4 regions of the Enterobacter cloacae complex sp. 394I7 genome follow, and region 4 is predicted to be linked to each of the others. Evidence: predicted binding sites of a transcription regulator. Region 4 holds the regulator's gene; each other region holds the start of a gene.
What was found. Region 4 encodes CRP, which controls carbon source genes, mostly activating them, when cyclic AMP is high. Its sites were predicted from a motif close to ATGTGANNNNNNTCACAT; they were not measured.

Region 1: udp (uridine phosphorylase) is a predicted target of CRP. The motif match lies at 1,109-1,126, and genes of this name have one in related genera.
Region 2: AC2FAP_RS05700 (sugar transporter) is a predicted target of CRP. The motif match lies at 953-970, and genes of this name have one in related genera.
Region 3: AC2FAP_RS15265 (glycine dehydrogenase) is a predicted target of CRP. The motif match lies at 1,176-1,193, and genes of this name have one in related genera.

What each region holds. Positions count from the first base shown of each region.
Region 1 covers NZ_JBXWCR010000013.1:61,161-63,349, reverse strand. Annotated here, with positions in the region: gene rmuC (DNA recombination protein RmuC) at 1-86, opposite strand, end outside; gene udp (uridine phosphorylase) at 224-985, opposite strand; gene AC2FAP_RS23345 (dienelactone hydrolase family protein) at 1,241-2,047, shown strand; gene metE (5-methyltetrahydropteroyltriglutamate--homocysteine S-methyltransferase) at 2,093-2,189, opposite strand, start outside.
Region 2 covers NZ_JBXWCR010000001.1:1,181,253-1,183,441, reverse strand. Annotated here, with positions in the region: gene AC2FAP_RS05710 (PhzF family phenazine biosynthesis protein) at 1-52, opposite strand, end outside; gene AC2FAP_RS05705 (PhzF family phenazine biosynthesis protein) at 80-868, opposite strand; gene AC2FAP_RS05700 (sugar transporter) at 1,046-2,189, shown strand, end outside.
Region 3 covers NZ_JBXWCR010000003.1:381,307-383,495, forward strand. Annotated here, with positions in the region: gene AC2FAP_RS15250 (DUF4311 domain-containing protein) at 1-39, opposite strand, end outside; gene AC2FAP_RS15255 (DUF4312 family protein) at 62-361, opposite strand; gene AC2FAP_RS15260 (SFCGS family glycine-rich protein) at 364-726, opposite strand; gene AC2FAP_RS15265 (glycine dehydrogenase) at 737-1,075, opposite strand; gene cybC (cytochrome b562) at 1,394-1,780, opposite strand; gene pmbA (metalloprotease PmbA) at 1,822-2,189, opposite strand, start outside.
Region 4 covers NZ_JBXWCR010000006.1:22,486-24,674, reverse strand. Annotated here, with positions in the region: gene AC2FAP_RS18555 (YccS/YhfK family putative transporter) at 1-605, opposite strand, end outside; gene crp (cAMP-activated global transcriptional regulator CRP) at 663-1,295, opposite strand; gene AC2FAP_RS18545 (OsmC family protein) at 1,607-2,011, shown strand; gene AC2FAP_RS18540 (phosphoribulokinase) at 2,078-2,189, opposite strand, start outside.

The sequences.
Region 1 (2,189 bases), on a different contig from region 4:
TGCGCGTGCTGGTAGCTGGAAATCAGCCAGCCTGCCCCCACGCCCACCAGCGCAATCACTGCATAAATCAGGATTGAGATATCCACAATGCCCCCTGCATCAACGTATTACCTGCACAAAATAGAATTGTGCTGTATAAACGTCCAGTTTGAAAGGGTTTTCCTGCGAGGCGCTACGCAAAAAAAAGGCCGAACGGGTCGGCCTTTTTTCGTATAAGAAGGGATTAGATCAGGCGACGCGCTGCTTCAACCACGATTTTCACAGCATGACTTTCGGTCTGCTTCATGGTTTCCGCGTTCGGGATCTCCTGCTGGGTACGGTTGACGATAACGCCCGCCACCATACCGGCACGCAGACCCTGGCTTGCGCACATGGTCAGCAAGGTTGCAGATTCCATTTCGTAGTTCATTACGCCCATAGACTGCCACTCTTCCATAGAACCTTTGAAACGGCTTACCACGCGGCCGGAGAAGGTGTCATAACGCTCCTGGCCTGGGTAGAAGGTATCAGAAGAGGCGGTCACGCCTACGTGGGTGGTTGCGCCAACGGATTTCGCGGCTTCAACCAGTGCGGTGGTGCATTCGAAATCCGCCACCGCCGGGAATTCCATAGGGGCAAAGTGCAGACTCGCGCCGTCCAGACGCACGGAAGCGGTTGTCACCAGCACGTCGCCAACGTTGATATGCGGCTGAATGGCACCGGTAGTCCCGATACGCAGGAAAGTACGAATGCCCAGCTGCGCCAGCTCTTCAACAGCAATTGAGGTGGACGGGCCACCGATACCGGTAGAACAGACGATCACCGCTTTGCCATCCAGCTCAGCGCGCCAGGTGGTGAATTCACGATGGGCAGCAAGCTTAACCGGCTTATCCATCAGCGCGGCGATCTTTTCCACACGCTCAGGATCGCCCGGGACGATAGCCAGCGTAGCCCCTTGTAAATCGTTTTTAGTGAGGCCGAGATGAAAAACATCAGACTTAGACATAGGTGACTCCTCTGTGGGTCGGTTAGTCAGAAGAAGTAAAAAGGTACTTTACAGAAGCAGTAAGCAGAATTACGTGACACATCTCACCATGAATGAAAATGATTGCAGTAAATTTCCATGAAATAGTGATTCACATCACATTAACAAGTTATATCGTCAGGTGCTGCACAAAAGATAGACCGTTTCAGGCACTGTGAATTGTTAACCTGGTGACTATATTTACCTTTGCGCTAACTCATTGGTACGGAGAATGCCATGACTGAAAAAACCGGTTTTGCACCTGCAGCGGCCCCTCATGCATCAACCATCGTCTCAACACCTGAAGAGGCCATTACGGCAGGTGAGACCTCCATCCCCTCGCAGGGGGAGAATATGCCTGCTTACCACGCGCGGCCAAAATCGGCCGACGGCCCGCTGCCCATCGTGATTGTGGTTCAGGAAATTTTCGGCGTTCACGAACATATTCGCGACCTTTGCCGCCGTCTGGCGCTGGAAGGTTATCTGGCCGTTGCGCCAGAGCTCTATTTCCGTCAGGGCGATCCGAACGACTACAGTGATATACCGACGCTGTTCAGCAACCTGGTCAGCAAAGTGCCGGATGCACAGGTACTGGCCGATCTGGACCACGTGGCCAGTTGGGCTGCGCGCAATGGCGGCGACGCACATCGTCTGATGGTGACGGGTTTCTGCTGGGGAGGACGTATCAGCTGGTTGTATGCCGCACATAATCCGCAGCTTAAAGCCGCCGTTGCCTGGTACGGCAAACTGGTGGGGGAGAAAACGCTGAACTCGCCGAAGCATCCCGTTGATATCGCCACCGAGTTAAATGCCCCAGTCTTAGGGCTGTATGGCGGCCAGGACACCGGGATCCCGCTTGATACGGTAGAGACCATGCGCCATGCGCTCCGTGCAGCCAATGCAAAAGCTGAAATCATCGTTTACCCGGATGCCGGCCACGCCTTTAATGCCGACTATCGTCCGAGCTATCACGCGGAATCGGCTAAAGATGGCTGGCAGCGGATGCTGGCATGGTTCAGCCAGTACGGCGGGAAAAAAGCGTAAAACAAAAGCCCGGTCGCGGCTACGCCTTGCCGGGCTTCGGATTTATCAGGCCTGACGCAAATTCTGCGCCGCCCTGACCATGTTCGCGAGTGCCGCGCGGGTCTCCGGCCAGCCGCGGGTTTTCAGTCCGCAGTCCGGGTTG
Region 2 (2,189 bases), on a different contig from region 4:
CAAACGCCCTGTCGCTGAAGGCATCGACCAGATAGAAATCAATTTCCTGCATTCTCTCTTCCTCTTTTGTTATGGTTATTTAGCGCAGAAAGACGGTGCCTTTCAGATAAAGCGAGGCCTGCCCGCTCATCAGCACGCGTGAACCTTTCAGTTCGCAGCGCATATCACCGCCACGAGCCGACACCTGGCGGGCAAACATCGCTGTTTTACCCAGTTTTTCACTCCAGTAGGGAATAAGCATTGTATGCGCGGATCCGGTGACCGGATCTTCCCAGACGGCAACTCCCGGTGAGAAAAAGCGGCTCACAAAATCATAATCCCCCTCTCCCCGCGCCGTCACGCTGACCTTATGTTCGCCAGGTGTCATTGCCGAGATATTCGGCGCAAGCGCCTCAACCTGCTGGCGGTTTTCCAGAACCACCATCCAGGCTCGCCCCTTACGGGCCTCAACGTAATGGCCGATCCCCAGCGCCGCAAGCATCGCCGGCGGGGGCGTCTCTTCCTGCGTCGGGCATGCCGGGAAGTCCAGCGTCATCCAGTCCCCTTCCCGGCTAACCGTCAGCTGGCCAGAGGCGGTATCAAAGTGGATACGCGAGTCAGGATAGTTGAGTTCATTAAACAGGACGTACGCGGCTGCCAGTGTGGCATGTCCGCAAAGGTTGACTTCGGTAAGGGTGGTAAACCAGCGTAACTCAATTCCCGCTTTACTGCAGACGAAAAACGCCGTTTCCGACTGATTATGCTGCTGTGCCATTCTGAGCAGTGTCTCATCAGGCAACCATGCGTCTAACGGGCACACGGCCGCCGGGTTTCCACCAAAAGAAGCATTGCTGAACGCATCTACCAGATAAAAATCAATCTCCTGCATTGTCTTACCGCCTGTTTTTGTTGTGATGTTCTTTTATATTCAATGAAAACCATGCCCCCGGCTACCGCTTTTACCAGGTGAATTTTGAGATCTGCATCACATAATGGTTGAGTTTTCGCCGGTTGACGTTTTAAGATCGTCTCCTCTTCTTTTCAGCAACGAATCTCCGACATCGCTATGACAACGAACACAGTTACCCGCAGAGTCGCGTGGCTACGCGTGGTCACGCTGGCAATTGCCGCGTTTATTTTTAATACCACAGAATTTGTTCCGGTTGGGCTGTTGTCTGACATCGCTGAAAGTTTCCAGATGGAAACCGCGCAGGTGGGCATTATGTTGACCATCTATGCCTGGGTGGTGGCACTGATGTCACTGCCGTTTATGCTGCTGACCAGCCAGATGGAACGGCGAAAGCTGCTGATCGGGCTGTTTGCCCTGTTTATCGTCAGCCACGTCCTGTCGTTTCTGGCGTGGAACTTTACGGTGCTGGTCATCAGCCGCGTCGGTATCGCCTTTGCCCATGCCGTATTCTGGTCGATCACCGCGTCACTGGCCATCCGCCTGGCACCTGCGGGTAAACGCGCGCAGGCGCTGAGCCTGATAGCCACCGGCACGGCACTGGCTATGGTCCTGGGCCTGCCGATTGGCCGTATCGTTGGGCAATACTTTGGCTGGCGAACCACGTTCTTCGCTATCGGCATGGGGGCAATGATCACCCTGGTCTGCCTGATTAAACTGCTGCCGAAGCTGCCAAGCGAACACTCCGGCTCGCTGAAAAGCCTGCCGCTGTTAATGCGTCGTCCGGCATTGCTGAGTATCTATCTGCTTACGGTCATTGTGGTCACGGCACATTACACCGCCTACAGCTATATTGAGCCGTTCGTTCAGGTCGTGGCCGGCTTTAGCGCCAACTTTGCCACCGTTCTGCTGTTGATCCTGGGGGGCGCGGGCATTATTGGCAGTATTCTGTTTGGTAAGCTCGGCAATCAGCACGCGTCGGCGCTGGTCAGCAGCGCCATTGGTTTACTGCTGGCGTGCCTGGTGTTACTCATGCCAGCGGCGGGCAGCGAGGGTCATCTGGCCGTCCTGAGCCTGTTCTGGGGAGTGGCGATCATGATTATCGGTCTGGGTATGCAGGTGAAGGTGCTGGCCCTCGCGCCGGACGCAACGGATGTGGCGATGTCACTGTTCTCGGGGATTTTCAATCTTGGTATTGGCGCGGGCGCGCTGCTGGGAAATCAGATTAGCCTTCACGTGTCGATGTCGGCGATTGGCTATCTGGGTGCCATTCCGGCACTGGTGGCGCTCATCTGGTCCCTGC
Region 3 (2,189 bases), on a different contig from region 4:
GCCAATGATGAGCGATTTTATTAATATAATTAAGAACATCAGTCTGCCCTTTTATGAATAATCAGCGTTGCGTGACGAAATCCACCTGGTCGAGATTGATGGCAGTCACGTTGACGGTCACATCCAGCTCCACGCTGTAGGTGCGTCTTTCCCGGCGCAGAAAGAAGAACAGAAAAGCTTCTTTACGCACCGCTTCTTGCGCCTGAACGACCTGCACATCCTGTGGCTCAATACGCAGTAAGATATGCGGTGAGGCTTTCATCACCGCGGCCTGAACGTGGTTGAGCGCATCAGCAAAGGCGCGCGCTTTAGCGTCGCCTTTGCCCTTCACTCTCACCGTGGTTGTGAACTGTTCTTTCATGCTTATGCGCCGTGTTTCTTCTGCCACGCCTGAACCAGACGCTCGCCCAGCTCTTCTTTATCCATAAAGCCAAAGCCCAGCACATTGCAGCCTTCATTGATGGCGGTGACGCCTTCATCCACTGAACGCATGCCGTATTTGGCTTTGTAGCCATATTTGGTTTGTGCGGTGATGGCACCCGCGCCGCCGCTGCCGCAGAAGGAGATGCCGAAGGTGGCATTTTCCGCTTTCATCACGTCACCGAGCTTCATGTCTGCCGCCACACCCGGCACGACAACCGCGCGTCCACCGGCTTTTTCAACGCCTGCCGCCACTTTCTGACCTTTACCCAGGCGATCGCCAATCACGACTGTAATCTGTTCCATGTGTTGCTCCTTAAAGGTTGTCTTTCGCGACTTCGAAGTGAACGGAGAGCAGCCAGGCCTCTTCATCAGGAAGGTTGCCAAACTGCGCGACCACTTCACGGGCAAGCCGCATTGAATCGGGAGAAATTTCGTCGAACAGCTCGGCTTCAACCTCCGGCAGCGGCTCGCCGGTCACGGACCGGTGCGCCATCGCGCGAACATGAGAGGTGAGCATCTGTTCCTGTACTGCGTTGGGGATGATGTTGTGCCGGGCCAGCAGGGCATACACCTGCGCCAGCATAGTGTTAGCGAGCTGCTCTGTTTGCACCGCCTGATCTCCAACGTCGTTCATTACCGCTCCGTTAATCACTCGTCTTACCCCGTTAATGGCTCTGGAATAAAACTAACGTTGGGGGGGAATTGTTTGTAGCGAGTTGTTTTCCACTTCGAAGTGGAAAGGCGAGCACCGGCAGTGATCTGTGCCACATAAATATGCTGAATATAGATAAATCACTGTATTTACGTGATGAATATCACGCTATCTGACGGCAATTAAGGGGGCGTGGGAGCGAAAAAGATTATGGGCAGGCGTGCAAATATGTGAGGTGGATAAGGTTTTCTTATGCCCGGAGAGCAAACATGCGGGGGCGATTAACCGCCCCCGCACGGGGAAAGCGCGTACCGAGAATTAACGATACTTTTTGTGATAGGTATTACGCGTGGTCACAAACTGGTCAGCTGCCGCCTGGGCTTCCTTCACTTTGCCTTCGTTGGCAAGCTTCAGTGCACCGTCAATCTGACCGACCAGCACGTCAAAGCCGTGGCGGTAGTCTTTCATCTCAGCGCTGTCTGCCGCTTTATTTTCCAGCTTTGGCGGCGTGGATTTCTGCGCGTCCAGTGCCGCTTCACGCATTTTGGTCAATGCGCCTTTCATTTCCGCCGCATTGTCCGTTTTCTGCACCACCTTCAGGTTTTCACTGAGGATGCCCATGTCGTCTTCAAGATCGGCAGCAAACGCAGAAGAACCAAGAACCAGCGTTGACGCTGCGACGATCGCTAACAGGTGTTTACGCATTGCTCACTTCCTTTTTTATTATTAAAACGCCTTTACGGGTATTACTGCCCGGCGATTTTCATCTCCGGTAAGAGGACTGAACCACACTGTATATTGCTACGTGTTTCAATATCGTTACCGACAGTAACAATATTGCGCCACATGTCTTTCAGGTTGCCGGCGATGGTAATTTCGCTTACCGGATACTGAATTTCACCGTTCTCAACCCAGAAGCCCGCCGCGCCGCGCGAGTAATCGCCGGTAATGCCGCTTACGCCCTGGCCCATTAACTCGGTGACGACCAGACCGGTGCCCATCTCTTTAAGCATCTGCTCAAAGCTCAGGCCCTGACCCGCGATTCGCCAGTTGTGAATGCCGCCCGCGTGACCGGTGCTTTTCAGCCCCAGCTTGCGCGCGGAGTAGTTGGTCA
Region 4 (2,189 bases):
TTTTGCTGACGCGTCAGCAGCGGCGGCAGTGATTTTTCTGGATCGGTATGCTGGGTGAGCAAGGTGTATTTGGCTTCACAGTAATCCGCCAGCTGCACGTAGAGCAGGCTCAGGGATTCCCGCAGCGGCTGTTCCCGCCACAGCCAGAACCAAAACCAGTTAAACAGCCCGTACCACAGCGTACCGAGGGCGTAGATCAGCAGCGGCTCCCACACCGGCATGTTGCCCGCAAGGCTCAGCGTGAAGATGGCGGCAATCAGCGACGCGGGAAGCAAACGTGCGTGCAGTGAGCTGATCTCAGCGGTTACGCCCAGGGTCATCGCCAGGACGGTGAGGATCAGCGGCAGCGGGATATCGCGGGCCAGCAAAAGCTGTACGGCGAGGCTACAACCCGCAAACAGCGAGCCGCCCACGATCAGCCGTTTGAAAAAGCGCTTATGCGGTGTATCCAGACCGGCAATGTTGCAGCAGGCGGGAACGAGAGAGAAGAGCAGACCTTGCTGAAGATGGCCCAGAATCAGGCCCACGGCCACAGGAAGGCACAACACCAGCGTTTGCCGCAGTGCGTAGTTAACTTCCGGGTGATAAATCAGCCTGCGCCACATGGGGAATAGAGACAAAAACGGCGTGACACCTTGCGATGGCACGCCGTTTGAGCGGAATTAACGCGTTCCGTAAACCACGATGGTTTTACCGTGTGCGGAGATCAGGTTCTGATCTTCCAGCATTTTCAGAATACGGCCCACTGTTTCACGGGAGCAACCGACAATCTGACCGATTTCCTGACGGGTAATTTTAATTTGCATGCCATCAGGGTGAGTCATCGCATCGGGTTGTTTCGCCAGATTCAGCAGGGTCTGAGCGATACGGCCGGTCACGTCCAGGAAGGCGAGGTTACCCACTTTCTCAGATGTCACCTGCAGACGGCGCGCCATCTGCGAAGAAAGACGCATCAGGATGTCAGGGTTAACTTGAATCAACTGACGGAATTTCTTGTAGGAAATTTCAGCCACTTCACATGCTGTCTTTGCACGAACCCAGGCGCTACGTTCCTGGCCTTCTTCAAACAGGCCCAGTTCACCGATGAAATCGCCCTGGTTCAGATAAGAAAGGATCATCTCTTTCCCTTCTTCATCTTTGATCAGCACTGCCACCGAGCCTTTGACGATGTAATACAACGTTTCCGCTTTTTCACCCTGGTGAATCAGCGTGCTCTTCGATGGGTACTTATGAATGTGGCAATGAGACAAGAACCATTCGAGAGTCGGGTCTGTTTGCGGTTTGCCAAGCACCATGCGCTGTTATCCTCTGTTATAAGCTGTCACCAGAGTCATAAGATGCATCCGGACTCTGGGGTTGCAATCGAATTCTTACCCATACCCTGGGAAGTCGGCTATCGTAACGTTTCGCAGCCAGTAAAGTTTGATGTCCTCTGCATACATGTGTAACGTCAATGTATTACTGTAGCATCCTGAGTGTTTTAGCATAGCTTTCGCCGCGTGTCTCCTGGTGTCTCGCTTCAGCATGACGCAGGTCGCCTTCCATTGCGAGAAATGTAACGCACGCGTAATCTGTCACCAAAAATGCAACGTTGGAGTGAGTGAATATGCAAGCGCGTGTGAAATGGGTTGAAGGTTTAACGTTCCTGGGCGAGTCCGCTTCAGGACACCAGATTTTGATGGATGGTAACTCCGGCGATAAAGCACCAAGCCCAATGGAAATGGTGCTGATGGCAGCAGGTGGATGCAGCGCAATTGATGTGGTGTCGATCCTGCAAAAAGGCCGGCACGATGTGACCGACTGCGAAGTAAAACTCACCTCAGAACGCCGCGAAGAGGCACCACGCCTGTTCACCCACATTAACCTGCATTTCATCGTCAGCGGGAAAGAACTGAAAGACGCGGCGGTCTCACGCGCGGTCGATCTTTCAGCGGAGAAATACTGCTCGGTCGCGTTAATGCTCGAGAAAGCGGTAAAAATTACGCATTCGTATGAAGTGATCGACGCCTGATATTGGGGGGCATCGTTCACCCCGATGCCCTCACCGAAGCCCTCTCCCACGCGGAGAGGGAAATCATCAGGCGATTTTCTTCCCTTCTATCAACCGCTGCACCAGCGGCATCATAATTAATTCCATTGCCAGCCCCATTTTTCCGCCCGGAACCACTAACGTATTCATGTGCGAAATA